Regions from separate parts of the Brooklawnia propionicigenes genome, predicted to be linked through region 2. Evidence: riboswitches for the same ligand, from Rfam matches in the RefSeq annotation. Region 2 holds a riboswitch; the other holds the start of a gene.
The links. Region 2 has a riboswitch for FMN ahead of QUE25_RS00195 (ABC transporter permease). Riboswitches for the same ligand answer to the same signal wherever they lie in the genome.
Positions count from the first base shown of each region.

Region 1: linked by a shared signal. The riboswitch ahead of ribD (bifunctional diaminohydroxyphosphoribosylaminopyrimidine deaminase/5-amino-6-(5-phosphoribosylamino)uracil reductase RibD) and the one ahead of QUE25_RS00195 (ABC transporter permease) in region 2 are both predicted to bind FMN.

Region 1 covers NZ_AP028056.1:1,473,478-1,488,620, reverse strand. Annotated here, with positions in the region: gene QUE25_RS06665 (N-acyl-D-amino-acid deacylase family protein) at 1-1,069, shown strand, start outside; gene hydA (dihydropyrimidinase) at 1,066-2,466, shown strand; gene QUE25_RS06655 (GntR family transcriptional regulator) at 2,490-3,254, opposite strand; gene QUE25_RS06650 (diaminopropionate ammonia-lyase) at 3,385-4,530, shown strand; gene QUE25_RS06645 (M20 family metallo-hydrolase) at 4,536-5,813, shown strand; gene QUE25_RS06640 (aspartate/glutamate racemase family protein) at 5,810-6,460, shown strand; gene QUE25_RS06635 (GyrI-like domain-containing protein) at 6,427-7,053, opposite strand; gene QUE25_RS06630 (HAD family hydrolase) at 7,053-7,862, opposite strand; gene QUE25_RS06625 (DNA alkylation repair protein) at 7,980-8,654, shown strand; gene QUE25_RS06620 (5'-methylthioadenosine/adenosylhomocysteine nucleosidase) at 8,857-9,594, shown strand; FMN riboswitch at 9,680-9,811, shown strand; gene ribD (bifunctional diaminohydroxyphosphoribosylaminopyrimidine deaminase/5-amino-6-(5-phosphoribosylamino)uracil reductase RibD) at 9,921-10,997, shown strand; gene QUE25_RS06610 (riboflavin synthase) at 11,000-11,623, shown strand; gene ribB (3,4-dihydroxy-2-butanone-4-phosphate synthase) at 11,616-12,845, shown strand; gene ribH (6,7-dimethyl-8-ribityllumazine synthase) at 12,830-13,312, shown strand; gene QUE25_RS06595 (DEAD/DEAH box helicase) at 13,443-15,143, opposite strand, start outside.
Region 2 covers NZ_AP028056.1:36,812-51,954, forward strand. Annotated here, with positions in the region: gene QUE25_RS00165 (hypothetical protein) at 1-263, opposite strand, end outside; gene QUE25_RS00170 (universal stress protein) at 306-1,244, opposite strand; gene QUE25_RS00175 (L,D-transpeptidase family protein) at 1,486-2,871, shown strand; gene QUE25_RS00180 (MATE family efflux transporter) at 2,919-4,229, shown strand; gene QUE25_RS00185 (MFS transporter) at 4,267-5,703, shown strand; gene QUE25_RS00190 (MFS transporter) at 5,788-7,320, shown strand; FMN riboswitch at 7,353-7,490, shown strand; gene QUE25_RS00195 (ABC transporter permease) at 7,474-8,406, shown strand; gene QUE25_RS00200 (ABC transporter substrate-binding protein) at 8,428-9,432, shown strand; gene QUE25_RS00205 (O-acetylhomoserine aminocarboxypropyltransferase/cysteine synthase family protein) at 9,482-10,783, shown strand; gene metX (homoserine O-acetyltransferase MetX) at 10,783-11,940, shown strand; gene metW (methionine biosynthesis protein MetW) at 11,937-12,566, shown strand; gene QUE25_RS00220 (5'-3' exonuclease) at 12,563-13,495, opposite strand; gene QUE25_RS00225 (Lrp/AsnC family transcriptional regulator) at 13,521-14,000, shown strand; gene QUE25_RS00230 (polyprenol monophosphomannose synthase) at 14,011-14,808, shown strand; gene QUE25_RS00235 (RNA polymerase-binding protein RbpA) at 14,901-15,143, opposite strand, start outside.

The DNA of each region.
Region 1 (15,143 bases), 1.4 Mb from region 2:
GACCGATGCGTCGCTGGCTGCCGGCGGCGCGGCGGTGAGCTTCGGAATGATCTACGCACCCGGCATGTACGGCAGGGGCCGCGAACTGCGCGCCTTGGCCTCGGTGGCCGCCAAGTACGGCGTCCCGTTGGTGCCGCACGTGCGCAACGAAGCCGGCGAATCGCTGGCCGCGATGAGCGAGTTCATCGACGCCTGTCGCGAGACCGGGGCCCGGCTGCACATCTCGCACCTCAAGCTGATCGGCAACGAGGACCTGCTCGATCAGCTGCTGGGATTGCTCGAGGCGGCAGCCACCCAGATCGACCTGACCGTCGACCAATACCCGTACGGTGCGGGCTCGACTCTGCTGACCGCGCTGCTGCCGCCCTGGGCCATGGCCGGCGGCCCCGAGGCCGCGCTGGCCCGCGTCCGGGATCGTGCCGCGCGCCGCGAACTGGCCGCGGACATGCGCCACGGGCTGCCCGGCTGGGAGAACCTCTACGGTTCCTGCGGTGCCGAGAACGTAACCATCACTCAGGCCACCGGCCTGGACGAGGTCGTCGGGCACACGGTCGCCGAGGCCGCCGAGATGCTCAAGTGCGAGCCTGCGGATGCGGTCGTCGAGATCTGCGCCCGGACAAGCCTGGACGCCGCGATGATCGACCACTATTCGACCGAGCGGGTCGTCCACGAGATCTACCGGCGTTCGGGATCGCTGCTCTGCAGCGACGGGGTCTTCAACCCGTCGCCGCATCCGCGGTTGTACGGGTCGACCGGACGATTCCTGGGTCGTTTCGCTATTCGTGGCGGGTTGGCTTCGGCCACCGATGCCATCGAGCGAATGAGCGGACGCTCGGCTGCATTGCTGGGATTGACCGACCGTGGCCATATCGCCCCCGGTCAGCGCGCTGATCTGGTGCTGCTGAATCCGCACGAGTTCATCGACACTGCGACGTTCACCAATCCGTGCAGCTATACCGCGGGAGTCTACGGAGTATGGGTGGCCGGTCAGCAGGTGTGGACGGGTCAGTCCTCCACAGCTGCCAGGCCAGGACGCGTCATCCGCATCGGGAAGGAGAATCTGGCGTGAGCACCATCATTCGGGGAGGCACGGTCGTCGGTCCGTACGGGTCGGCCGTCACCGATCTGCGGATCGACGGTGAGCAGATCACCGCGCTCGGCGCAATCACGGAGACTCCCGGAGACCGGCTGATCGACGCCGGCGGCTGCCTGGTGCTGCCGGGCGGCATCGACACTCACACCCATCTCGATCTGGCCACCCAGGGCACCACGACCGTCGACGATTTCAATACCGGCACCCGCGCAGCGGTGCTCGGCGGCACCACCTTGGTGATGGATTTCGCGACCGCGCAGAAGGGCGAGACGCTGGCCCAGGGACTCGCCAACTGGCAGGCCAAGGCCTCCGGTAAATCGTGGTGCGACTACGCCTTTCACATGGCGATGCTGGAATGGCCCGCCGGGCGTGCCGACGAGATGGCAGCTATCGCGCGTCAGGGCGTGACGTCGTTCAAGATGTACATGGCCTACCGCCCAGCCATGATGGTCGAGGACGACGAGATCTTCCAGGCGCTGCAGGCGACCCGTAGCTTCGGTGGCACGATCGGTTTCCACGCCGAGAACGGCCGACTCATCGACGAACTGACCCGGGAGAGGGTCGCGTCCGGCCAGACTCATGCCTACTACCACCAGCACACCCACCCGGTTGAGGTGGAGCGCGAGGCGATCAGCCGGCTCGCCGCGATCAGCGAACTTGCCGGCAATGTGCCGTGCTACGTGGTGCATCTGAGCAGCAGGGACGGGCTGACCGAGGTGCTGCGCGCGAACCGGCGCGGGGTGCCATTGAGGGCGGAGACCTGCCCGCAGTATCTGCTGCTGGACGCCAGTCGCTATGGCATGGCCAACGGAGACGATCTGGACGAGGTCTCCGGCTATGTCATCAGTCCGCCGCTGCGTGAGGTCGCCGACCAAGATGTACTGTGGCAGGCGGTTTCCGACGGGTCGGTGCAGTTCATCGGCACCGACCACTGCGCCTTCAACGTGCACGGCCAAAAAGATGCCGGCGGCGACGACTTCCGCTCCATTCCCAATGGCGCTCCCGGAATTCAGCTGCGGATGGAGCTGCTCTACACCTATGGTGTCGAGCCCGGACGCATCAGCCTGGAGCGCTATGTCGAACTGAACGCGACCAACGCGGCCCGCTACTTCGGGGTTCATCCGCGCAAGGGCATTCTCGCGCCTGGGTCCGACGCCGATGTGGTGATCTACGACCCGCGGGGCACCCGCACGGTGCACCAGACCGATCTCGACGAGAACGTCGACTACACGCCGTACGAGGGTTGGCGGATCTCCGGACGCGTCCGCGATGTCTTCGTCCGGGGCTCGGCCGCCGTGCTCGACGGTGTCGTGGTCGGAGATCAATCGGGGCAGTTCATCGCCTGCGGCCCCAGCGATGGGGCGATCCGATGAGCGTCATCGCCCATCGTGACCGCTCACAGCGAATCGCGGTTGCGCCGGAAGGAGAATTCGAAGGCACCGGGCAGCATCCACGATTCGCTGCGGTCGACCAGGTCACCGTCTCGATTGCAGGTCAGCTCGTTCATCTGCAGGGCCGGGCTGCCGGGTGCGGCGTCGACGTGCTGCGCGAGTGCGGCGGTGACCAGCACGGGTTCGAGCCGGCAGTCGGCGAACTGTGCGAGATCACGCTCGATGAGAATGTCGAGCACCGATCCGGTGCGCCCGAACTCGCGGACGAGCAGTTCTCGTCCCAGCACCTCGTCCGGGACGTAGTCGATGATCCAGGCGACTCGCTGACCATGGCGAGCTTTGGCTCGCGAGACCCGGGCGAGGTTCTTCCGCTGATGGGCGGGGAACGCGTCGCGTCGGGCGTCGTCGTCGGGGCAGTCCTCGATGATCAGGTCGACCGTCTCGAACGATTCGCCGGCCTGGTCGGCGTAGGTATCGAAGGAGACCAGCCGGGTCAGATGGGAAGCGATGGTCTTCGCGCGGGGCAGCACGATCGATCCCGAGCCGCGACGGGTCTGAATGAAGCCCTGCTCGGCCAGCGACTGCAGTGCCGATCGCACCGTCACCCGGGACGCGGCGTAGGTCTCGCACAGTTCTGCTTCGGACGGCAGCTTCTCGCCGGTAGGTATCTCTCCCGACAGAATCAGATCGTCGAGAATCGCATTGCGGATCTCGGTTTGCAGCAGCATGCGCTGCCGGATCCGAGCGGCGTGTGGTTCGCGACTGTCCATGACTCTCCTCGCAGCTTGCGGGTCCCCGCAGCGTTCGGGGGATCGGGGGCAAGCACCCCCACAGTACCTAGCGAATCGACGGTTCGCCATAATCAGTCTGTTATTAGTTGTCCTACAAAGGGGACCGTTTATGTCTCTCACCGCTAGTTCACCAGCGCTGGCCGCGAACTACCTGCTGCACAATCCGCTGGCCGATCGGGCATCGGTGCAGCGCCCCGTCCTGGCCTGCCGCGATTTCCATGCTTCCTTGCCCGGTTTCGCGGCGACTCCGGTACGTGAGGCGCCCACCGCGGCGAACGCGCTCGGCGTGGCCAGGGTCGTGGTGAAGGACGAATCGAACCGTCTGGGCCTGCCCTCGTTCAAGATCCTCGGTGCAGCCTGGGCGGTGTGCCGAGAGCTGGCCGAGCGCTGGGATCTCGGCCCAGCCGCCGAGTTGAGCTTCGACGATCTGCTGATCGCGGCCGGCCGCCACCCGGAGTTGACGCTGGTAGCACCCACCGACGGCAATCACGGCCGCGCGGTCGCCCATATCGCGCGGCTGCTGGGGCTGCCGGCCAAGGTGCTGATGCCCGCCGGAACCGCGCAGGACCGCATCGACGCCATCGTCGGTGAGGGAGCGGAGGTCGCGGTCACCGACGTCGGTTATGACGACACCGTCCGGCTGGCCGCCGCCCTGGCCGGTCCGGCGGCGGCGGTGATCTCGGACACGTCCTGGCCGGGCTATCAGCGGGCGCCGCAAGACGTCATCGACGGTTACGCCACCGTGGTCGGTGAGGTCACCGACCTGATCGACGCCGGCGGGCTGCCCGAGCCGGACGTCATCGCGGCGCAGATCGGCGTCGGCGGGTTCGCCGCGGCGGTGGCCCGAGGGTTCGCTCCTCGTCCGAACCGCCTGATGGTGGGCGCCGAACCGCTCGACGCGGCGTGCGTGACCGCCTCCGCTGCCGCTGGACACATCGTCTCCTTGGAGGGCGAGCAGCATTCGGCGATGGCCGGCCTGAACTGCGGCACTCCATCAGACTTGGCCTGGCCCGATGTCAGCAGCGGATTCGACGCCTTCAGCGTGATCGACGACGCCGCCACCGAGCAGGCCATGCGGCTGCTCGCCAGGGACGGCATCGCCGCAGGCGAGAGCGGGGCCGCGGGGCTGGGCGGGCTGCTCGGCAATCTCGACGAGCTCGGCCTGACCAGCGACGACACCGTCCTGGTCTTCCTCACCGAAGGCCCCACAGACTCAGCAAACTATCGCCGGGTGGTCGGCGGGAATCAGGAGTGACGACGATGACTATTGAGCAGCAGGCGACCGACACCGTCCGCATCGACCAGGACCGGCTCTGGGACTCGCTCAGCACACTGGGTGAGATCGGCGCCTACCTCGACGACGAGACCGGCCTGATCGGGGTGCGGCGGCTCGCCCTGACCGACGAGGATGTCGCCGGACGCAAGCTCGTGCTCTCCTGGTTCCGTGATGCCGGGCTGGAGGTCACGCTCGACCGGATCGGCAACGTGCGGGCCCGGCGGTCGGGGCTGGACGACAGCCTCGCCCCGGTGGTGATCGGCTCACACGTCGACTCCGTCGCGACGGCGGGGCGCTTCGACGGCTGCCTGGGCGTGCTCGGCGGGCTGGAGGTCGTCCGGACGCTCAACGACCAAGAGGTGCGAACCCTGCGTCCGATCGAACTGGCGATCTGGACCGAGGAGGAAGGCTGCCGCTTCGGCACCGACATGCTCGGCAGCGCGGTCGCGGCCGGACGGATCACTGAGGCGCAGGCCCGGTCGTTGACCGACGCCGGCGGCATCTCGGTGGGCGCCGAACTCGACCGGCACGGCCTGGTCGGACCGGTCGCGGTGCCCGTGACACCGCCGGCTCACTACCTGGAATGCCACATCGAACAGGGTCCGATCCTGGAAGCAGGCGGCTACGAGATCGGTGTGGTCACCGGGGTGCAGGCCATCTTGTGGCACCGGCTGACAATCCGCGGACGCGCCGCACATGCCGGCACGACCCCGGACGCGTTGCGGCACAGCGCAACCCTGGCCGCGGCGCTGGTGACCGTCAAGCTGGACGAGATGGTGAAGTCGGGGCGGTACGGTGCGCTGCTGGCCAACGTCGGGCGTTTCGACACCGCACCCAATCTGGTGAACATCGTCGCCAGCGAGGCGGTCATCACCATCGACCTGCGCAATCCCGAGGAGGATGCGATCCAGCGCGCCAGTGCCGATCTGCTGGCCTACTGCCGCGAGGTCGAACAGCGCACCGGGGTGACGATCGCCTCCGAGATCACCGCGCACACCCCGCCGGTGCAGTTCTACGACGAGGTCATGGACGAGGTGGAGGCCACCGCGAACCGATTCGGGCTGAGCAACCGCCGGATCATGTCGGGGGCCGGCCATGACGCCGGCGAGATGGCCGCGATCTGCCCGACCGGGATGGTCTTCGTGCCCGGCAAGTACGACGGGATCAGCCACAATCCGCGGGAGTACTCCACGCCGAAGGCCTGCGCGGACGGCATCAACGTGCTGTTCCAGTGCGCGGTCAGCTTCGCCAACCGGTCGTGAAAATCCTGGTCCTCAACCCGAACTCGTCGCGGGCGACCACCCGGGTGTTGTCCCGAGTGGCCGGCGACTGGGCCGCGGCGAGCGGGAACGAGGTGGTGACCGAGTCGTTGCCGCAGGCTCCGGAACTGCTCGTCACCCAGGCGGACAACGAGCTGGTCGCCGGACAGATATGGCAGCGGATCGCCCGGCTCGCCGACGACGGATTCGATGCGATGGTGATCGCCTGCCACGGCGATCCGGGGCTGCCGGACGGCTGGGCGGTGCAGGACCGGCGGCCGGTGGTCGGAATGGGCTGGGCATCAATGCAGCTCGCCGCGGCCGGTGAGGGCTGGGGCGTGCTGTGTGTCACCGAGGAGATCGTCGCGGACAAGGTCGAACAGGCCGCCGGCTATGGACTGACCGGCGACCTGATCGTGGCTCGCGGCGCACTGCGGCGCGACTACGAGACCGGCAGCAACGCCGCGCTCGGCTGCCTGGTGGCCGAGGTCACCGAGATCGCCGCGGCCGGCGCGGCGTCGGTGGTTCTCGGCTGCGGCGCGATGTCCGGGCTGGCCGATGCGGTGCGTGAGCGGGTTTCGGCCGCGGTGATCGTACCGTTGGCGGCGGCTCTGGATCAGTCGGTGCTGCTGGCCTGCGCGACCGGCTGACGCAGTAGCGTCCGCAGTTTGTCGGGTGCGGTGCGGCGGAAATCGCTGAAGTAGATCTCGTGGTGGTGTCCGATCGGCCGCAGGCCCTGGCTGGGAATGAACTCCTCGTGCAGCTTCTGCAGCACCGGCCCCTCGTCGTCGAAACTGCCGATATGCAGCGTCTGGACGCACAACCCCTCGTCCAGCAGGTCGAAGCGGACATCGCCGAGCCGCGCGGGCGGATCCTTGGCGGCCACCTGCTCGACCGCGGCGTCGACCATGGCCTGGTCGATCCAGTCCGGAACCAGCAGCAGCAGTGTCCAATCCCACTGGGACTTGTCGCGGTTCGAGAACGCGTCCATGTCGTCGGCCCACCACAAGCCCTCCAGCGGCGGGACGACGTAGTCACGCCCGAGTCCCTGCTTGCTGGCGAACTTCAGCTTGTAGGCGATCGGATACAGCGTCTCGATGGCTTCTGCGAAGGCGGGCGAGGTGTTCGGGTCGCCGTGGCCGTCGATCATCAGGTAGTGCAGCGGTGGGACCTCGACGAGGCGAAAGACCCCGCGCTTGGCCTGATACGAGTCGAGGGTCTTCTTGAAGTCGATCTTGTCCATCAGCAGCCTCCTCGTTGTGACAGCACTTCGCGGATGACGCTCACCACGCCGTATTCGTCATTCGACCCGGTAATGAAACGCGCGCGATCGCGGACCGCCTGCTCGGCGTTGCTGACCGCATAGCTGTAGTAGACCTCGTCCAGCATCTCGATGTCGTTGTAGGTGTCGCCGAAAGCCATCATCTGCCCAGGGTTCAGGCCCAGCCGATCAGCCAGCACGCGCAGCCCGCTGCCCTTGGTCACGCCGGGGTTCATGATGTCGACCCACACCACCCCGCCGATGGTGACCGAGAAGTCCCGGTCGTAGGCCGGACGATAGAGGTCGTCGCAGATCTCGATCGCGCCGCCGCCCGGGAAGTAGACCGTGAACTTGTCGGCGTCCGCGTCGATGACGCTGAGGTCGTCGACAAAGGTGATCTCGGAGTAGAAGGTGCGTAGGAACTCTTCGTGCATCCGGTGCGCGGAGGCGACATAGGCGGTTTCGATGCCGCAGATGATCGGGACGCCGGCTGTCTGCTGGTGGGTGAGGGCGATCATCGCCTGGTAGTCAGCCGTGGACAGCAGACTCTCGAAGAGCACCTCGCCGTCGTAACTGACGGTCCCGCCGTTGTCGCCGATGTAGCCCAGGCCGGGGCCGCCGGCCGGGAACATGGTCTGCAGCGTGAACAGCGGGCGTCCGCTGGCTGCGACGAAGACGATGCCGGCCTGATTCAGCCGATCGACGTAGCTGTGGAAATCGGGAGGCAGTTCGCTGGTTTCGGTGAGCAGCGTGTGGTCCATATCGGACGCGATCAGGCGGATGTCTTCCATGGTCGGCGCTCCCGTGGGTTTGTTTGCTTCAAAGCTATTGGCAGCATGCCGGTCGGCGCGCGGGAAATCCAGTTTCGGGGTCTAGGACGTTTCTTGCGCATGCGTGATGCTTGAGGCATGAGCGAGATGACTCTGACCGAGGTGATGGCCGAGCTGGCCTCGCTGGAAGATCCGAAGATCCGGGCGGTCAACGAGCGGTATGGCGACGATCACGGCGTGAACCTCACCAAGCTGAGAGCGCTGGCCAAGCGGATCAAGACCCGCCACGAGTTCGCTGGCCAGTTGTGGGCCACCGGTGACAGCGCTGCCCGCCTGCTCGCGCTCTTGATCTGCCGTCCCCGATCGTTCAGCCAGGACGAGCTGGACGCGATGCTGCGTGATGCCCGGGTGCCGAAGGTGCAGGACTGGCTGGTGAACTACGTTGTGAAGAAGTCGCCGCACGTCGAGGCGCTGCGGGTGAGCTGGTTCGACGATCCGGATCCGGTGATCGCCAGCGCCGGCTGGGCGCTCACCGCCGACCGGGTGGTGAAGAAGCCGGAAGGGCTCGACCTGGCGGGTTTGCTCGACCTGATCGAGGCGCAGATGGCCGACGCCCCCGAGCGGTTGCAGTGGGCCATGAACGCCTGTCTGGCCCAGATCGGCATCGAACACCCCGAGTATCGCGCCCGCGCACTGGAGATCGGGGAGCGCCTGGAGGTGCTGAAGGATTATCCGACCTCGCCCGGCTGTACCTCTCCGTTCGCGCCGGTCTGGATCACCGAGATGGTGCGGAGACAGGCCGAGCAGGCCTGACCGGGCCCGGCTCGATGCAAGAGCGTGCCTGATCTTCTTCACCTGGGGCGTTAGATCGATCCAAACTGGCCAATTCGGCAGTTTGGGGCTCAAGTGAAGAAGATGAGGCACGCTCGGGTCCGCAGCCCCGGTGGGGATGCCGGATTTCCGGGCTCGACCGGGGTGCCATGATGGTGCCAGCTGAGCCAAGGAGGCTGATGACATGCTCGCGATCATCGCAGCGTTGCCCGAAGAGTTGTCGGCGATCGTGGAGGCCGCGCGCGGCGAGGGCGAGATCCGCACCGAGACGGTGGCGGGCATCACGCTCATGCATGCCACCCTCGCGGGTCGGCAGGTGCTGCTGGCGCGCTCGGGTGTCGGCAAGGTAGCCGCGGCGGCCACCGCAGCGATTCTCGCCGAGCGGGTCACGGGCATGATCCTGGTCGGCACCGCCGGAGGCCTCGGGCCGAATGTGAATCCCGGAGATGTGGTCATCGCCACCGAGCTGCTGCAGCACGACCTGGATGCGCGTCCGCTGTGGGACCGGTGGGTATCGCCCGTCGTGGGAGTGGCCCGCATTCCCGTGGACGCCTACCTCACTGCGGCACTCGCGGCGGCAGCGGTCGGCGCCTGTTCGGCGCACCGCGCCGAGCTGTCCGCGCTCGGTTTCGGAGAGCCCGCGGTGCATCCCGGCCTGGTGATCTCGGGGGACCTGTTCGTCGCCACCGCCGAGGGTTCGGCCCAGCTACGCGCAGAACTCCCCGATGCCCTCGCGGTGGAGATGGAAGGTGCCGCGGTTGCCCAGGTCTGCGCTGCCGCGGGAATCCCGTTTGCGGTGGCCAGAACCATCTCGGATCGCGCCGATCACAATGCCACCGTCGACTTCCCGGTCTTCTTGAACCAGGTCGCCGCCCCTTATGCGCACGATCTGGTCGTGGGCGCGCTCAAGGTTCTCACATAGGGTGTGCCGGGGTCTCCCATGCCGGGTTGGTTCTGCTCGCCCCGCGCGGACCGCCTGAGCAGACTCTGGTAGGGTGCACGGAAAGAACGTGCTCCGGGGTCGGTGAAAGTCCGAACCGGCGGTGATAGTCCGCGACCCAGCGGCTCCTCGCGAGCCAATGGTTGAGCCGGTGGAATTCCGGCGCCGACGGTTAAAGTCCGGATGGGAGGCGCACGCGGTTCGTGGCGTTGCTGCGCGCCGGCGGATTTGTCGCCGGCACCAATAGTGCGTCCCCGAATCCCTGCCTGTCCTGCCCCGGAGTCGTCTCCAGAGACGACGGAGGGCAGATGAAACGGCAGCGGCAGCCGGCGGGAATGTCCGGCGAGCACCATGAGGAGTGGATGCGGCGCGCGCTTGAGCTTGCCGCCCGTTCCCCCGAAGTAGACCCCAATCCTCGTGTCGGTTGCGTGCTGGTCGACGACGCCGGCCTCATCCGGGGCGAGGGCTGGCACACTGGCGCCGGAACACCACACGCCGAGGTCGAAGCCCTCCACGCTGCGGGTTCGAATGCTGCCGGCACGACCGCCTATGTGACCCTGGAACCCTGCAACCACCACGGCCGCACCGGCCCTTGCGTCCAGGCGCTGCTGCGCGCCGGGGTCCGGCGGGTGGTGTACGCGCAGGCCGACCCGAACCCGCGCGCGGCCGGTGGCGCGGCAAGCCTGGCCGCGAATGGCGTCGACGTCATCGGCGGCATTCTCGGCGGCGAAGCGACCGCACTCAACCGGACCTGGACGTTCTCAGCGATCCATGGCCGCCCGTTCGTCACCTGGAAGGTCGGCGCCACCCTGGACGGCCGGACCGCGGCAGCCGACGGCACATCGGCCTGGATCACCGGCGCACCAGCGCGGGCCGATGTCCATCAGCTGCGCGCCCGCTGCGGGGCGATCCTGATCGGCACCGGCACCGCGCTCGCCGACGATCCCCACCTCACCGTCCGCGGCCCTGATGCCACACTCGCGCCCAAGCAGCCGTTGCGGGTGGTCATCGGACGCCGCCCGATCCCCGCCAACGCCCGCGTCCTCTCCCCGGAGGCAGCCACGCTGCTGCTGAACGCAAACCCGGACGCCGTCCTCGCGCGTCTGCACGAGCAAGGCATCCACCGAGCCCTGCTCGAGGGCGGGGCCACCCTGGCAGCAGCCTTCCTCACCGCCGGCCTGATCGACGAGATCATCGCCTACATCGCGCCCGCCCTGCTCGGATCGGGTGCGCCGATGATCGGTGACCTCGGTGTCACCTCCATGGCCGGCATTCGCCGCTACGCCCTCGCCGGCGTGACCCGGCTGGGCGACGACGTGCGGCTGACCCTTCGCCCGCTTTCCGACGCATCCAGAACCAGTCAGATCAACCCCAGTAAGGAGTGAACATGTTTACCGGCATCATTGAGGAGCTCGGCGAGGTCACCGAGGTCCGTCATCTGGACGATTCCGCCGTGCTGTCCGTCCGCGGCCGGCTCGTCACCTCCGACGCCACCGCCGGCAGCTCGATCGCCGTGAACGGCACCTGCCTCACCGTAACCGCACTCGACGGCGACACCTTCGCCGTTGACGTCATGGCCGAGTCACTCAGCCGCACCTCCCTCGGCCGGCTCACGCCCGGCGACCAGGTCAACCTGGAGCGAGCGATGGCAGCCTCGAGCCGCTTCGGCGGGCACGTCGTCCAAGGACATGTCGACGGCACGGGTGAGATCCTGTCCCGAACGCCGGGCGACCAATGGGAGGTCGTCGAGATCTCCTGCCCACCACATGTGCGGCGCTATCTGGTGGAGAAGGGATCGATCGCCGTCGACGGTGTCTCCCTCACCGTCTACGACATCCGGCCTGACCGGTTCACGGTCTCGCTGATCCCGACCACGCTCGCGTCGACGAACCTCGGCTCCGCCGCCGTGGGCACCGTGGTCAACCTTGAGGCCGACATCCTGGGCAAGTACGTCGTCGCCCACCTCGACCACCTCGAGCCCGGCGCAGCGCAGGAGGTGACCCGTGGCTGAGTTCGCGAGCATTCCCGCAGCGCTCGACGCCCTGCGCGCCGGGCGTCCCGTCCTGGTCCTCGACAACCCCGATCGCGAGAACGAAGGAGACGCCATCGTGGCCGCGGCCACCGCCTCATCGGAATGGGTCGGGTGGATGGTGCGGCACACCTCGGGTTATCTCTGCGCCCCGATGCCGAACCAGTGGGCCGACCGTCTCGGGCTGCCCCTGATGGTGCCGAACAATGCCGACCCGCTGCGGACCGCGTACACCGTGAGCGTGGACGCCGCGGCCGGAGTCACGACCGGGATCTCCGCGGCGGATCGAGCCACCACGCTGCGCGTCCTGGGCAACCCGGACGCCGAGGCGTCCGATCTGATCCGCCCCGGCCATGTGCTGCCGCTGCGCGCCAAGGCGGGGGGAGTCTTCGAGCGCGTCGGACACACCGAGGCAGCCGTCGACCTGTGCCGGCTGGCGGGGCTGCCACCGGTCGGTGCGATCGGCGAAATCGTCGACGACTCGGGTGAAGTACTGCGGACGCCCGACATCCTCGCTCTGGGCGAGCGCGAGAACCTGCCGGTCATCACCATCGCGGAGCTGGTCGCCTGGCGCGACCTGCACGACCGCGTCGAGTTGGTCGCCACGACGACGCTGCCGACCGCCCATGGCGTGTTCGCGCTGCACGGCTACCGCGACCTGCGCACCGGCGCGGAGCACCTCGCACTGATCAGCCCCCGCGGCCTTGCCGCGTCCGGCGAGGCGCCCTTGGTCCGGCTCCATTCCGAATGCCTCACCGGAGATGCGTTGGGTTCACGCCGCTGCGACTGTGGCCGGCAACTCGACCAGTCGCTGGCGCTGATCGCCGATCAGGGTGGGGTTGTCGTCTACCTGCGCGGCCACGAAGGCCGTGGGGTGGGGCTGCTCGCGAAACTGTCGGCCTACGCTCTGCAAGATGAAGGCGCCGACACCGTCGACGCCCAGATCCTGCTCGGACTTCCGGTCGACGCCCGCGAATACGGCGCGGCCGCTGCCATTCTGGCCGCCGAAGGCGTGCAGCGGGTCGAACTGCTCACGAACAACCCCGCAAAGGCCGATGGACTCCGCACGGCGGGGATCGACATCACCGGTCTGCGTCCGCTTGTCGTGGCGCCGAATCCCGACAACCTGCACTACCTGTCCACCAAACGCGACCGCATGGGGCACCGCCTGCCCGCCACGCCGGTCGTCTGTCAGGGGGCATGATGGCCGGCTCCGGATCCCCGATCCTCACTGTCGACGGCACCGGACGGCGCATAGCCGTCGTGGCATCGTCGTGGCATGACGTCATCATGGCTGCCCTGGTCGACAACGCGGTCTCCACGCTGGAGGACGCCGGCGCCGCGGCCACGGTGGTTCGTGTGCCCGGCACTTTCGAGCTGCCGGTGGCCTGTCGCCAGCTTGCCGACCACTTCGATGGGCTGGTGGCGCTGGGAGTCGTCATCCGGGGAGGCACCCCCCACTTCGACTACGTCTGCGCGGGCGCAACCCAGGGCATCATCGACGTGATGACCCGGACCGGGACGCCCATCGGCTTCGGCGTGCTCACCTGCGATACCGAGCAGCAAGCCCTCGCTCGGGCCGGGCTGCCGGACTCGCCAGAGAATAAGGGACGGGAGGCAGCCGAGGCGGTCCTGGCCACCCTTACCGCGTTCGATGCGATCCGAACGTAGGCGCGTTCTTGGGGGCGAGGGCGGGCGCGCAGCCGCGAGCACAATCAGAGCCTCACCTGTGCCCAGGGTGCCACTCTGCTCGGCCTGAACTGCGCCCTTGGCGGCCACACTCGACGACCACCAAGGCCCATCAGCCCAGCAGCATCCGGACGTCCTCGGCGCTCAGGCGGCCACCGCGTCCGGGTACCGGCACGTCACCGGCAGCCTCGTCGGTGTCGGCACCGAGCACGCCCGAGATCAGCTCCCGCTTGGCGTCCTGCAAGGCCAGCACCTTCTCCTCGATGGTGCCGCGCGAGACCATCCGGTAGACGTGCACCGGCCGGGTCTGGCCGATGCGGTGCGTCCGGTCGACGGCCTGGTTCTCCACCGCCGGGTTCCACCAGGGGTCGGCGAGGATCGCATAGTCGGCCTCGGTGAGATTGATGCCGGCTCCGCCTGCCTTCAGGCTGATCAGGAAGACCGGATCGTCGCCCTGCGTGAAGCCGTCGATGACATCGCGACGGTGCGCTGTGGTGCCGTCCAGATATGAGTACCCGATCTTCTCGTGGTCGAGCCGGGCCGCGATCTTGCGCAGATAGCGGGTGAACTGGCTGAAGACCAGCACGCGGTGCCCCTCGTTGGCGGCCTCCTGCAGCAGGGGCACCAAGGCGTCCAGTTTCGACGACGGCGCCTTGATCTCGGTCTCGCCCTGATCGACCAGGCTGGGGTCGATCGCCAACTGACGCAGCCGGGTCAAGGCAGCCAGCACCTCGATCTGGTTGTGGTCCATGTCATCGGTCAGCTGCAGCACCCGCTGACGCTCCCGCTGCAGCTGCCGGTCGTAGATCCGCCGGTGGGCCGGCGCCAGATCGACCTGGATGATCTGCTCCTGCTTGGGTGGCAGGTCGAGCGCGACCTGATCTTTCGTCCGGCGCAGCAGGAACGGGGCGATGCGGCGCCTCAGCAACGCCAGCCGCTGCCCGTCCGCATCGTCCTGGCGTTCGATCGGACGACGGAACGCCTCTCGGAACTGCTTCGGGCTGCCCAGCAGACCCGGCGCGGTCAGGGAGAACATCGCCCACAGTTCGCCCAGGTTGTTCTCCATCGGGGTGCCGGTGATCGCATACGTCATCGGCGCGCCGACGCCCATCACTGCAGCGAAGACCTTGGACGAGTGGTTCTTCGCGTTCTGGGCCTCGTCCAGCAGCATGCCCGCCCACGACTGGGCGGCGTACTCATCGGCCTCCAGCCGCAACAGCGCGTACGAGGTGATCACAATGTCGGCCTGACCAGCCAATTCGCGGAGCGGGACGCCGCGGCGGGTCTCGGTGGCCTCGATCATCACGACCCGCAGGCTCGGCGTGAACCGTTTCGCCTCGGACGCCCAGTTCGGCACCACCGAGGTAGGCGCGACCACCAGCCATGGCGCCGGCCCGGCATCATCTGGGTCTGCCTGCTCACGTTCGTCGAGAATCATCGCGAGCGCCTGCACCGTCTTGCCCAGGCCCATGTCGTCGGCCAGGACGCCGCCCAGCCCTGAGCGCCGCAACCCGGCCAGCCAGCGGTAGCCGGCCAGCTGGTACGGACGCAGCTGCGCGTCCAGGCCGGCGGGCAGCTCGGCCACCGGCGGCGGGTTGGTCATCGCCTTGCGCAGCGCGTCGAACCAGGCGTCGGTCGATGACTGCACGATGTTGAGCGAGAGCAGATCCTCCCACCACGACATCCGCACCCGCGGAACCCGCACCCCCGAGCGGCGCTGGTCGCCCAGTTCCGCGGCCTCCTCGAGCAGTTGCCGCAGCTGATCCAGCTCGGGATCATCGAGCCGCAGATAGCTGCCGTCGGGCAAGAAGAC
Region 2 (15,143 bases):
CCGACAGCGCTGGCAGTCTCGACCGTGACCCACGCCCATCTCGGTACCGACTGCAGCCAGTGCCGCAGGGGGCCGAGCACGGCATCGAGTGCGCTGCCCGCGGCCACGCCGAGCACCACGATCATGATCCAGTTGACTGCCGTGAACGTCAACGTGTGCCCGAACCGGGCACCGCCTGCAATGAAGGTAAGCATGATGATGGCGCCCAGCGGATCGAAACCGACCACGCCGAGCGCCGCCATCTCCGACAGATACAGAGCCATGGGACCTCTCAGCAGGCTGATACGTGAGGCTCAGTATGCGCTCTAGGACTGCTTGCCGTTCTTCGAGCCTTCCGCTCGCGTGACGACCACCGGGCAGTGCGCCTCGCGCAGTACCCGCTTACTCGTGGATCCGAGCAGTAGGCCGGTGAACCCACCGCGTCCACGAGACCCGACAACCACCAGGCCGGCATCGATCGATGCGTCGATCAACGCCTGCGACGCACTGGAATCGACGATCCTCAGCTCGACCTGCACTTCCGGATACTGGGCCTTGATATCGGCGAAGACACCCTCGATATTCTTCGTGAGCGTATCCAGGATCTCCGACATCGACTCGTCCCAGATGTCGTATTCCCACGGCGTGCCGAGCATGGCGTAATCCCAGGCGTGGATGACGACCAGCGGAACTCCACGCAGATCAGCGGCCTCGAAGGCCAGCTTCGCCGCGGCCCGGGCCTCGTTCGAATCGTCGATGCCGACCACCACCGGGCCACCCGGGTTCTCCTGCGCCTCATCGGTGATCACTGCCACCGGTCCGTGCGCGTGGGAGGCGACAGCGTCCGAGACACCGCCGAGCAGCTTCACCGAAATCGGGGCGCGTCGTCCGCGTGCTCCCACCACCACCTGCGCCGCATTCTTGGACGCCTGAGCCAGCACATAGGAGGCATAGCCCTCCACCAGTTCGGCCTTGACGTCCAGCGTCGGATGAGCTGCGCGCAGCCGCTCCAGTTCGGCATTCAACCGCTGTTGGCATCGCCGCTTGAACTGGGTCTGGTACTCGTCGGTGACCGCGGTGAAGGTACGCCCGATCTGGGGTCCCGGAATGACCATGACGATCAGCAACGGGAGCCCGCGCGCCAACGCCCGATCGGCCGCCCAGTCCACTGCCTTACGTGCGCGCTCTGAGCCATCAGTACCCACCACGATCCGGCCCGCGGTATCCAGCCGGATTCGACCTGCGCCCTGCGTCTGCTCGCTCATGATGACCTCCGCCGTCCGCGACTGCTGTGTCGCGATCTGTTCAGCAATCCTAGCGGTGGCGGCACGGCCGGACGGCAAATGACCGACATCCAGCGAGCCAGCAACCCGACATCCTATAAGTTGATGGCGTCCATGGCCAGCACAGAGTTCGTGATGAGGCCCGAAGTCACTTATAATAGCGCCTGTGAATCAGAAGGGGTTACCTCATCGGCTCATCTTCTGGGTTATTTCAGGACTTGTCGTGGCGCTGGGTATTGGCGCCGCGGTCTACACAGCCTATTTCTCTACCCATGGATTGCCGGGCGCATCAGTCGCCGGAGTATCGGTCACCGGACAGACCAAGAGTCAGCTTGCCGCCGAACTCGGCGAGCGAGCCGACCAGGTCAGTGTCACGCTGCAGATCGACGATCACAGCCGCGAACTGAGTCTGGCCGATCTCGGCATCTCCGTTGACGCACAGGCGACTGCCGATCAGGTATTCGCCGCCAACGAGAACCTGGGCCAGCGCTACTCGGCTGTCTTCACCAAGCAGACATCCCCTGTGGTGGCGACGGTCGACGAGTCGAAGATCGACGCACTGACAGCCGAACTCGTCTCCGAATACGGTGACCCCGCCAAGGACGCGATCGTCAAGCTCGGCGATGACAACGCATCGTTCGTCATCGAGCCCGCCCAGGCCGGTACCGGCGTGGACGCCTCCGACCTGACCGCCGCAGCGGACCGGGCCGTCCAGACGCTGAGTTCCCAGACCGTCAGGCTGACGACCAGCCAGGTGGACCCCCACACCTCCACCGACCAGGCTCAGACCGTCGCGGACAAGGCGAACAAGCTGGTCGCGCTCGACGTGAACCTCACCGGGCGTGAATCGGACAGCTACCCGGCCACTGCCACTCAGAAGGCGCAGTGGATCACCATCCCCACCGCCGAGAACGGCTCGCTCGGCGAACCGGTCATCAGTCAGGAGAAGGTCGCCGCGTGGGTTCAGCAGACAGCTGACACCGCCGGGGTAGAAGTGGTCAACGGCATCCGCAACGTCAACCAGGCGGGCACCGTCGTGTCGACCCTGCAGGAGGCGCGCGACGGATGGCAGGTGAACAACGCCACCCAACTGGCCGACAACCTGGTCAATGCACTCGGCTCGGGACAGCCCTATGCCGGCTCCTTCAGCTTCGACAAGGTGGATCCGACCTACCAGGACAAGGTCATCGCCGATGGCGCCCAGAATCTCTCCTATGCGGCCGCACCGGGGGAGAGGTGGCTGGACGTCAACCTCGGCAACAACACCGTGACCGCCTACGAAGGCGCGACCGTGGCCCGCGGGCCGATCTATGTCGTGCCCGGCATGCCAGGTCTGGAGACCCCCACCGGCAAGTTCAACGTCTATCTGAAGTACCAGAGTCAGACCATGCGCGGCACCAACCTGGACGGCACCACCTACGTCGCGGAGAACATCCCGTGGGTCACCTACTTCACCGGTTCGATCGCCTTCCACGGCGCACCGTGGCGTGACTCGTTCGGTTGGAGCGGCCCGGGTGGTTCGCACGGCTGCCTCAACATGCCGGTCGCCGACGCGCAGTTCATCTACGGCTGGGCTCCGATGGGCGCTGTCGTGGTCAGCCACTACTGAGTCTTATCTGACTAGTGCCGTTACCATTTACATGGCGGATCACCGCCATGGACCGCAGGCTGGGATCCCTGGCCATCCCAGCCCTCGGGGCGTTGATCGCTGAGCCGCTGTTCGTGCTCACCGACACCGCGATGGTCGGTCACCTGGGCGAGACCGTGCTGGCCGGCATGTCGATCGGCTCGACGGTGATGCAGACCGTGATCGGCCTGTGCATCTTCCTCAGCTACACCACCACGCCGATGGTGGCACGGCGACTCGGCGCCAACGACAAGCCGGGCGCGATCCGCGCCGGTATCGATGGCATCTGGCTCGGTCTGGGCTTGGGTGTCATCCTTCTGCTGGTCGGACTGCCGCTCACCGGCACCATCACCAGCGCCTTCACCCCCGACCCCGCGGTGGCCCGGCAGGCATATCACTACATCGCGATCTGCCTGTGGGGTCTGCCGGGCATGCTCACGGTGCTCGCCGCGACCGGTCTGCTCCGCGGGTTGCAGGACACCCGCACCCCGCTGGCAGTCGCGGCCGGTGGCGCCGTGGTCAATGTGATCCTGAACTGGCTGTTCATCTATCCGTTCGGCCTGGGAATCGCCGGTTCCGCGCTCGGCACGGCCATCACCCAGACCCTGATGGCCCTGGTGTATGCGGCGGTCGCAGTTCGTGCCGCCCGGGCTAACGAGGTCTCCTTGAGGCCCGGTATCGGTTCTCCCGGCCACGCCTTCATGGTCTCCTCGCTGATGCTGTTGCGCACCGCCACGTTGCGTATCGTGCTGATCGTGCTGGTCTGGGCCGCCGCCCGGCTGGGCACCTCGGAACTTGCCGCGCTGCAGGTGACGATGGCGGTCTACATGCTGCTGGTCAACACGATGGACGCGCTGGCCATCGCCGCGCAGGCCATGATCGGCCATGACCTCGGCGCCGGCGACAGCGTAGGCGTCCGGCAGCAACTCAACCGGATCGCCGGCTGGGGGATTCTCGTCGGGGTGGTCCTGGGGATCGCGGTCGCCGTCGTTTCCCCGGTAGTCGGAGCGGTGTTCACCCCGGACGCCTCGGTGCGCGCCCTGCTGCCGGTCAGCTTCATCATGATGGCTGTCTTCCTGCCGATGTGTGGAGTGCTCTTCGTGCTCGACGGGGTGCTCATCGGCGCCGGGGACGTGCGCTACCTGGCGCTGGCGGGGCTGTGGCCGCTGGTGAGCTTCGCTGCAGCGATCGGCGCCATGATGTGGATCCGGCCGGTGGGAATCGCCGCCATGGTCTGGCTGTGGCTCTGCTACTACGGGGCCTTCATGACCGCGCGTCTGCTGGTGCTCCTGCTGCGCGCCCGGACCAGCGCATGGCTGGTCACCGGACACGACCGATAGCTAGACTGGCGGTCACATCACGAGAAGGGCCCGCTGAATGACAGAGATGTCCGGGGGCGCAGGCGAGCAACCGGTGCAGCGGGTCAGCGAGGCCGCCGTCATGACGGTCCGGACTGGATCCAATTCCCGGCCCAAACGCTCGCCATGTTATGCACTGGTCACCATCGGCGCGGTCTGCGCTCAGATCTCCGCCGGCATCGTGTTGAGCGGTCTATCGATGTTCATCGACAGGATCCGCGCCGACTTGTGGCCGGACGGCCAGACGAGCCGGGCGCAAGTACAGAGTGTCTATACGGTGCTGCTGCTGGTCGCGATCGCGATGATGCCCATCGCCGGACGCCTGATCGGCAGGTGGGGCGGCCGCCGGCTGCTCCTGATCGGCGGCACGATCAGCTCCTTGGGACTGGCCGCGATGTCGACAGCACAGGGCATGGGCGGGCTGTATGCCTTCGCGATCATCACCGGCCTGGGATTCGGAATGTCGGTGAACTATGTGCCGGTCATCCTGGTGAACAGCTGGTTCCACAAGCACAAGGGCGTCATCATGGGCGTCACGGTCGCAGGTACCGGTCTGGGTGGCATTCTGTCCTCGCTCGTGTTCACCAATACCAATCAGCCGGTCAGCGAAGGTGGCCTCGGTTGGCGCGCCTCCATGCTCATCGGCGCGGGACTCTACGCATTCTTCTGTCTGGTGCCCGCCTGGTTGCTGGTGGTGAACAAGCCCTCCGACGTGGGGCTGCCGATTTACGGCAAGGCCGCTGTCGGGGTGGACGTCGCCACCGTGCGGGTAGGCGAGGTTCCGGTCGAACAGGTGCCCGGTCTGCGGCTCGGGCAAGCACTGCGCAGCGGCTGGTTCTGGCTGTTGTACGCCATGGTCACATTGCTCGGCGTGTTCTGCGCGATGGGCCAGATCACCCAACCCTTCTTCATCAATCAGCAGACCTATCCCGGTTCCGGTATGACCCCCGGGCTGGCCGGAACCCTGATGACCACGCAGATGGTCGGCCTGATCATGGCCAAACCGGTGCTCGGCTGGCTGATCGAAGCCATCGGGATGGTCAAAGCAATGATCATCCTGATGGCGATCCACGGTGTCGCCGGCTACCTGCTCGGCACCATCGTCTACCCCGCGTCGGGCTGGATCTTCCTGGTGATCGGTCTTGTCGGAGCGGGGTTCGCGGTGGGTTCCCTGACCCCGCCACTGGCCTGCGGTTTGGCCTTCGGGCAGCGCGACTACGCGTCCATCTACGGGGTGCTGGGTTCGGCATATGCGCTCGGCCTGGCCATCGGTTCGGTGCTGTGGAGCATCGCCGGGACGATCGCCGCCGATCCGGATCAGCCGTGGCAGCTCTACCGCGAAGCCATGAAATGGTGCTGGCTGCTCAGCATCGTGATCATCACCGGTTACCTGTTCGCGATCCGCGGCGGCCGGCGCGCCCAGTGCAGGCTGCAATCCGAGTTGACCCTGAACTGACCACAAAAGGCCCGCAGGCTGCTCTGATCGGGAGCCTGTGACGGTAGCCTTTTGGTTCGTGGTCACTGGAAACGAAGCCAGCTGATGCCCGCGACCGTGGTGCGCGAGACCTCGCGGACGCACCGACTGCGCTGGTCCGCCCTCGCCGTTCTGGCGCTGGGTCTGTTCATCGCGAGCCTCGACAACACGATCCTCAACGTCGCGTTGCCCACGCTGGCCCGCGAGCTGCATGCGTCCACCGACCAGCTGCAGTGGACGGTGGACGCGTACCAGATCACCTACGCCGGCCTGCTGCTGGTCGCCGGCGGGCTGGTGGACCGCTGGGGCAGATCCCGCACATTCCTGGTCGGAACCGCGGTCTTCGGCAGCTTCTCCCTGATGGCCGGGCTGGTCGGCACCACCGGCCTACTGATCAGTGCGCGTGCCCTGATGGGTGTCGGGGCGGCCCTGTTGGCTCCCTCGACGCTGGCGCTGGTCTCGTCGCTGTTCTCCGACCCGAAAGAACGCACCGTGGCCTTCGCCTTGTGGTCGGGGGCGAACGGAGCCGGGGGAGCGGTCGGGCCGTTGCTCTCGGGGGTCCTGCTGGAACACTTCAGCTGGGGTTCGATCTTCCTCATCAACGTGCCGCTTGCGGTCGGCATCGTGGTATTCGGGTTCTTCGTGCTGCCACACAGCCGCCCACGTCCGGTGGCAGGTGGTGTGGACTACCTGGGTGCGGTGCTGTCGACGGTGGCGCTCGCGCTGATCTGCTGGGCGGTGATCTCGGCGCCCGGGCTGGGCGCAGGCAATGTGCTGGTCATCGGGGCGGCCATCGGCGGGCTGAGTCTGCTCGCTGCGTTCATCTACTGGGAATCGCGGGTGCCGGCACCATTGCTGCGGCTCTCGCTGTTCAAGATCCGCACCTTCAGCGTGGCTGTCGGAGTATCCGGCCTGGTGACCGCGGCCGGCGCCGGTGCACTGTTCGTGTTGACCCAGTATCTTCAGTTCATCCTCGACTACACCCCCATGCAGACCGGGATCCGAGTGCTGCCGATCGCTGTTGCGATGCTCGTGGGCGCGGTCTCGGCGCCACGCTTCATCGACCTGGTGCAGCTCAAGGTCACTGTGCTGATCGGACTGCTGTGCGTCGGGATCGGCTATGGCTGGCTGGCCACCACCAGCGACAGTTCGGCCTTCGGTCATCTGCTTCCCGGTGTCGTGCTCTTCGGCCTCGGCGCAGGTCTCCTGGTTCCGGCAGCGACCCAGGCCGTGATGGACGCGCTGCCACCCGATGCGACCGGCGCCGGCTCGGCCACCAACACCGCACTGATGCAGGTCGGCAGCGCCTTGGGAGTCGCAGTGATCGGATCACTGTTGACTGCCCGCTACCGCGGGGTGATGATGTCGAGCTCGATCTGGGACCAGCTCGGTGACCTCCAATCGGTCGCGCTGGAATCCGTCGCGGGTGCAGCGCGGGTGGCCGAGCAGCTGACCGCAGAGTTGGGCGCCCAGTTGAACCAACTGGCCGGGCACGCATTCGTGGCCGGCATGCAGATCTCCCTGCTGGTGTGCACCATCGCGGTCTTTGCGGCGCTGATCGCGGTGTTCGTGCTGTACCCGCGCGACCGCCGCTTCTAGCTGGTGCGCTATAGTCACGACTGAGCAATATTGAACGTGCCCGGGGTCGGTGAAAGTCCGAACCGGCGGTGATAGTCCGCGACCCGCAGGTCGTCCACATGGATGGCAGGCGGTTGAACCGGTGGGATTCCGGTACCGACGGTTAGAGTCCGGATGGGAGGTGCACGTCGCGCTTGGCAGGCGCGTCCGGCGTCCTTGGGGCGCTCGATTCTCAGCGGCTGCCGCGCGTCGACCCCCGGCATGATGACCGGGGAGGGGTTGAGACGCGGCATGGACATCCGCCTACGGCACACACCGTTGCCTTTGCGGATTGCCGCGCCCATCGTTGCGGGGTTGATCTTCCTCCTGGCGTGGTGGTTGGTCACCAGCTTCGGATCGATTCCCGCGACGCTGCTGCCCAGTCCTGGCACCGTCGTCGGACGTCTCGGCAGAGAGCTGGCGTCCGGACGGCTGTGGGCCCCCATTGGTGTGACGATCACGGAGGCGGCCGCCGGCTGCCTGCTGGCTTCTGTCATCGCCTTGCCGACGGCCTATCTCATCGCCCATGTGCGACTTGCCGAGGCGACCCTGGCCCCCTACCTCGCGGCCTCGCAGGCCATTCCGGCAGTGGCATTGGCACCGCTGCTGGTGATCTGGGTGGGGTACGGCATGCGACCGGTCGTCCTGCTGTGTTCGGTCATGGTCTTCTTCCCGATGGTGCTGTCGACCGTGCTCGGTCTGCGCAGCATCGACCGGGAGGTCTTGGACGCGGCGCGGGTCGATGGGGCAGCAGGCGCGCAGATGGCCAGGTGGATCGAGTGGCCACTCGCCCTGCCCGCCACGTTGACCGGCGTGCGCAATGGTTTCACGCTGTCGATCACCGGCGCCGTCGTCGGCGAACTCGTGATGGGCGGCAACGGACTGGGTCAGCGGCTGGCCGTACAGTCCCAGTCGAGTGACACCACCGGCCTGTTCACCACCCTCATCGTGCTGTGTGTTCTGGCGATCGCCATCTATCTCGGCATGACGTTCATCGAATGGCTGGTCAACCCGTTTGCATCCAGTCCCCGCTGGTACCGCCTCACCCATCCGCACCACGAGAAATAGGAGACCACCACCATGCAATCCATGACACGCCGCACCCTGCTCGGCTCAGCCCTGCTGGCCGGGCTGGCAGCCTGCGCTCGTCCATCGGACGGATCGAGTCCGGCCACCACGGGCTCGGACGGGGGGAGCGCGGCCGCGGCGCTGACCCTCGGGCTGACCTATGTCCCCGATATCCAGTTCGCGCCGGCCTATGTCGCCGACAAGCTCGGCTGGTTCACCGAGGAGGGCGTGTCGGTGACGCTGCGCCACCACGGCGCCAATGAGAGCCTGCTCGGTGCGCTCCAAACCGGCGACGAGCAGGTGGTCTTCGCGGGCGGTGGCGAGATGCTGCAAGGTCGCAGCGAGGGCGTTACCGTCCGCAACTTCGCGACCGCCTACCAGACCTATCCGGCCACCATCATCGTGCCGGCAGACTCGCCGATTCAGTCGTTCGCCGACCTGCGTGGTCACAGCGTCGGACTGCCCGGCGAGTACGGAGAGAACTGGTTCTACCTGCTGGCGGTGCTCGCCCAGAGCGGGCTCAGCCGCGACGACATCGACGTGGCCTCCATCGGCTACACCCAGTTCGCGGCGCTCAGCGGCGGCAAAGTGGACGCGGTGGTCGGCTTCTTGAACAACGAGGTCGTCCGCTTCAACGAGGCCGGCTTCGCAGTACGCACGATCAGCCTCGACGATCCGCCACTGGTCAGCGCCGGTCTGGGAGCGACGGACGCCACCATCGCTGAACGGCCGGCAGATCTGGTCGGGCTGCTGACAGCGCTGACCAGGGGAGCGGAGCTGTGTGCGTCCGACCCCGAACAGGCCGTCCAGCTGTCTGTCGACTACGTGCCGACCCTGGCGGAGCCCGACCAACAGGCCCATGCGCTGGCCGTATTGAAGGCGACGACCGAACTCTACGGTGGGCAGTTCGGAGTTCAGAATCCAGGGCGCTGGGAGGCGATGGCAGGCTTCTTCGCCGACTCCGGCCTGGTGTCGTCCCCCGTCCCCGCCGGCGACGCCTACACCACCCAAATCGTGGCCCGCTGATGGGCGGGCGGGTAGCCTGGTGTGCGCCGATCCGAAAGGGGACACATCAATGACTGATCATCCCGCCTATCAGCTGGAAACCCTGGCAGTCCACGCTGGGCAAGAAGAATCCGACTCCGCCACCAACGCTCGCGCGGTGCCGATCTACCAGACTGTTGCTTACACCTTCGATGACTCGCAGCACGCCGCCGACCTGTTCGCGCTGGCGGTTCCGGGCAACATCTACAGTCGTCTGATGAACCCCACCACGGGGGTCTACGAGGCGCGGATCGCGGCGATGGAGGGGGGCATCGGTGCGCTGGCCACCGCCACCGGGGCAGCTGCTGTCACCTATGCGGTACTCAATGTGACCGGCGCGGGCGACAACATCGTCGCGTTGTCGACGCTGTACGGTGGCACGTTCGCGCTGTTCATGCACACCCTCAAGCAGTTCGGCATCGAGTGCCGGCTGATCGATCCCGACCGGCCCGAAGACCTGCCCGGACTCGTCGACGAGCGCACCCGGCTGGTCTTTGGAGAGACGATCTGCAACCCGAAGCTGAACGTGGTCGACATCGATGCGTGGGCCGAGGCCAGTCACGCGCTGGGGCTGCCCTTCATCATCGACAGCACCGTGGCCACCCCGTATCTGTGCCGCCCTATCGAGCACGGCGCAGACGTCGTGGTGCATTCGACCACCAAGTACATGGGCGGCCACGGCACCTCGATGGGTGGTGCCATCGTGGACGCCGGGAACTTCGACTGGGCGGCCCACGCCGACCGCTTCCCCATGATGGCCACGCCCGACGCCTCCTACCACGATGTCGTGTGGACCGACGCGGCCGGCCCGGCCGCCTACATCACCAGGGCGCGTACCGTCTTGATGCGCAATACCGGGGCCACGCTGTCGCCGATGAATGCCTGGATCATCCTGCAGGGCATCGAAAGCCTGCATGTGCGGATGGACCGGCACTGCCAGAACGCTGCACAGGTCGCCGACTACCTGCGCGCTCACCCACTGGTCGCCTGGGTGAACTACCCGGGTTTCGACGACAACCCCTACCACGAGATCGCCGATCGAGTGTTGACGGGCAAGGGCTATGGCGGTCTGGTGAGCTTCGGGCTGCGAGCCGGACGTGAGGCCGGCAGCGCCTTCGTCGAGGCACTGCAGCTGTTCAGTCACCTGGCCAACATCGGGGACGCCAAGTCGCTGGTGATCCACAATGCCTCCACGACGCACTCGCAGCTCAACGACGAGGAACTCGCGGCCGCCGGTGTCGCCCCCGAGATGGTGCGACTGTCGGTCGGCATCGAGAATGTCGATGACATCATCGCCGACCTCGAGCAGGCTCTGGACAAGACCGCTGAGTGATGCCCACCAGTAATGACAGTCTCGGCATCGTCGAGACGAAACAGGTCACGTTGTTCGATGCGGGCAATCCGCTGACGCTGGTGTGCGGCGACCAGCTGAACGAGGTGGTGATTGCCTACGAGACGTACGGAACGCTCAATGCGGACGCCAGCAATGCGATCTACATCTGCCATGCCCTGACCGGCGACGCGCACGCGGCGGGCTGGCACGAAGGAGACAAGCACCCGGGCTGGTGGGACACCATGATCGGCCCGGGCAAGGCGATCGACACCAACCGCTGGTTCGTCATCTCGTCCAATCTGCTCGGCGGCTGTCAGGGCAGCACCGGGCCGGGTTCGATCAACCCGGCAACGGGCAAGCCCTGGGGGCTCGACTTTCCGTTGCTCGATATGAGCGATTTCGTCACCGTGCACCGGGCGCTCATCGCACGCCTGGGGGTGCGCCGGCTGCATGCGGTGGTCGGCGGATCGATGGGCGGGATGCAGGCTCTGCAATGGTCGCTGTCGTACCCGGGAGATCTCGACAATTCGGTGATCATCGCCGCGTCCAGCCGATTGACCGCGCAGAACATCGCCTTCTCGGCGGTGGGACGCGAGGCCATCATCCGCGACGAGAACTTCCAGGGCGGCCGCTTCGCCGAGAACGGCGCCAACCCGGATGTCGGGCTCTCGATCGCGCGCATGATGGCGCACATCACCTACACCTCGGAAGAGGGCTTCCAGTCGAAATTCGGGCGCAAACCGCAGTTCGACGAATCCGAACCAGGCTTCGGCGTGGACTTCGCCGTCGAGGGCTATCTGGAACACCAGGGCGAGACCTTCCTCACCAGGTTCGACGCGCTCAGCTACCTCTATCTCACCCGGGTGATGGACTACTTCGATCCCTTCGCGGCACGATCCGCTCTCGACGCGGTGCGGGCCGACCCGGTGCGCTACCTCGTGATGAGTTTCGACACCGACTGGCGGTTCTCGACCGCGCACAGCCAGCAGATCGTCCGGCAGCTGGCGGCCGCCGAACTGCCGGTGACCTTCCGCGACATTCGCTCGCCGTGGGGCCATGATTCCTTCCTGTTGAAGATCGATCCGTATCTGGCCACGGTGAAAGCATTCTTGGAGGCCCATACCGACTATGAGGGCACAGCGTGGGGGCGAGCATGAGTCAGTCGATGCAGTTGCGTGATGACCTGGCGGTGATCGCCCGCAACATCCCGGCCGGGTCTCGGGTACTCGACCTGGGTTGTGGCGACGGAGAGCTGCTCAGCTGGCTGATTCGCCGCCGCGCCTGCACCGGCACCGGGGTCGAACGCGGTCCCGATGAGGTGCTCGGCGCGATCAAGCGGGGGGTTCCGCTGATCGAGCTCGACATCGACAGCCAGCTCGGCATGTTCGCGCCCGACTCGTACGACGTGGTCGTGCTCAGCCGCACCTTGCAGGCCGTGCTGCGGCCCGATCTCGTGCTGGCGGCGATGCGCAAGATCGCGCCCCGGCAGATCGTCACCATGCCGAATTTCGGATACTGGCGCCACCGGCTGAGGCTCCTGAACGGCCACATGCCACGATCCAGGGATCTGCCGTACAGCTGGTATGCGACACCCAACCTGCACCATGCGACCCTGGTCGATCTGGAGCCGCTGTTCCAGGAGGTCGATCTGAAACTGGAGAGGCGCATCACCCTGTCGCCTCATGGACGCCCGCGCGCCCTCGGCCAACTCGGAGCGAACCTGATGGCCGGTTCAGCGATCTACGTGCTGGTTCGCGCGGATCAGGATCCCGCCGAACTCTAGCCGCCCACCGGCTGGGAGCCGAGGGCTGCCAGGAGCCGGTTCATCGGCCCGCGGCTGTTGTGGTCCTCGGCCAGCCGGCGGCAGCGCTCTTGATCGGCGCGTCCGGGATACAGCTGGTCATCGAGCTCCGGCAGGTCCACGTCGGCGGTGGCGACGACCCGGCGGGCGCGCTGTAGATAGTCATCGGCCTGCCCGATGCTCAGCCGCAACTTCGCCGACATGCGCGACGACGGATCGGCCGCCGCCGCGATGATGGCGTCCAGATCGCCATAGCTGTTCAACAGTGCGGCGGCGGTCTTCTCGCCGATGCCGGCGATCCCGGGCAGACCGTCGGAGGGATCGCCGCGCAACGTCGCCAGATCTGCGTACTGATCGCCGCGCAGCCCGTACCTGTTCTGCAGCCAGGCATCGTCCACCAACTCGTGTTTGGCGACACCACGAGCGATGTATGCGACCTGAATCCGGTCGGCCACCAGCTGGAACAGATCGCGGTCCCCGCTGACCACGACAGCGCGTCGGCCTCTGGCCGCCGCACGACGGGCCAAAGTGCCGCAGATATCGTCGGCCTCGTATCCGGATGCGCCCGCCTGGCAGATACCCGCGGCATCCAGGCAGTCCAGAATCCACGGCACCTGTCGGGCGAGTTCATCGTCGATCTGCTCTGCGTCGGCCGGCTCGGCAGTCGACACCCGATGGGTCTTGTAGCTCGGCACCAGGTCAACCCGCCAAGACGGACGCCAATCGTCGTCACGGCAGCAGACCACCGCTGCGGGCTGATACTGATCGATCAGCCGGGCCAGCATGTCGAGCATGCCGTGCAGAGCGTTGACCGGGCGCCCCTGCTGATCCCTGAGAGTGGTCGGAACACCGTAGTACGCGCGGAAGTACAGCGTCGCAGTATCCACGATGAGGCTGAGCGCGTCAGTCATCCCCCTATGGTGCCACCATGACTGCATGGAGCAAACAGACGAGCAGATACTTGCCTTGCTGTCGCGTGATGGGCGCATGTCGTTCACCGAGCTGGGGCGCAAGGTCGGGCTGTCGACGTCTGCTACGCAGCAACGTGTGCGCAGGCTGGAACAGCGGGGGATCATCACCGGCTACCGAGCGGACGTGGACGCCGCGAAGGTCGGGCGTCCACTGACGGCCTTCATCGAAATCCAGCCGCTGTCGGCGGCAGTGGCCGACAGCGCCCCGGGCTATCTGGCCAGCCTTCCGCAGATCACCTCCTGCTACTCGGTGGCTGGTAATGCCAGCTACCTGTGTCTGGCGCAGGTGGGCTCGGCCGAGGAACTCGACGGCCTGCTGAACCTCATCCGGCGTGAGCTGTCGGTACGCACGGTGACCACGATCGTCTTGCGGACGGCTTTTCGTCACCGTCCTTTGGTAGAGGAAACTCCACACGGCCAGCAGCCGCCGGGGGCCGATGGCTAGACTGCGGAGCATGGCGCAACGCTCCGAATCCCTCGATCACGTCCTGGTGATCACGCCGACGTACAACGAAGCCGAGAACATCGAATCCATCATTGGCAGACTGCGCGCTGCAGTCCCGAACGCGTACTGCCTGATTGCGGACGACAACTCTCCCGATGGCACCGGCGCCATCGCCGACCGGATGGCTGCACAGGACAAGCACATCCATGTACTCCACCGAGCAGGCAAAGAAGGCCTCGCCGCCGCCTATCTTGCAGGTTTCAAGTGGGGCTTGGAGCGCGGCTTCGATGTCATAGCCGAGATGGACGCCGATGGCTCGCATCAACCCGAGCTGCTGCCCGCCATGCTGCAGGCTCTGCGTGACAAGAACGCCGACATGGTCAAGGGTTCGCGCTGGATGCGTGGTGGCTCAACCGATCAGGGCCGATCACGGGAGATGCTCAGCAGGCTCGCCAATATCTGGATCCAGGTCGCCATGGATCTGCCCGTGCACGACGCGACCGGTGGCTTCAACGTCTTCCGGGCATCGATTCTCCGCAAGATCGACCTCGACGATGTGGCTTCGAAGGGATACACCTTCCAGATCGACATGACACGTCGGGTGATCGAGGCCGGCGGCACGGTTGCCGAGGTGCCGATCTACTTCCCCGACCGCGAACACGGCCTGTCGAAGATGAGCGGATCGATCATCACCGAGGCGCTGATCAGCACCGGCCGGTGGGGGATCGAGAAGCGGACTCAGCAGCTGAAGAACGTCGGGCACAAGCTCGCGGACGAGTTCGAGAGCTTCAACTCACGCGACCACTAGCATCCCCGGAAGCAGGCAAAGAACCCGAACCAACAACGAAGTCGGTTCGGGTTCTTATGCCAGTTACCTACTGATCGGTTCAGATCCGCCCATCAGTAGTGGGGAGTCTTGCGAACCTCTTCCAACCGTTCGGCCAGCAACTCTTCGAGTTCGGGGATGGAACGGCGCTCCAGCAGCATGTCCCAATGGGTGCGCGGGGGCTTCTCGTTCTTTTCCTCGGGCGGCGTGCCGTCGCTACGCTCGCCCATCGCTCCACAGCGCGGGCATTCCCACTCGGCGGGCAGATCCGCTTCGACGGAGAATGTCACCTCGAAGTGGTGACCATTGGTGCAGTC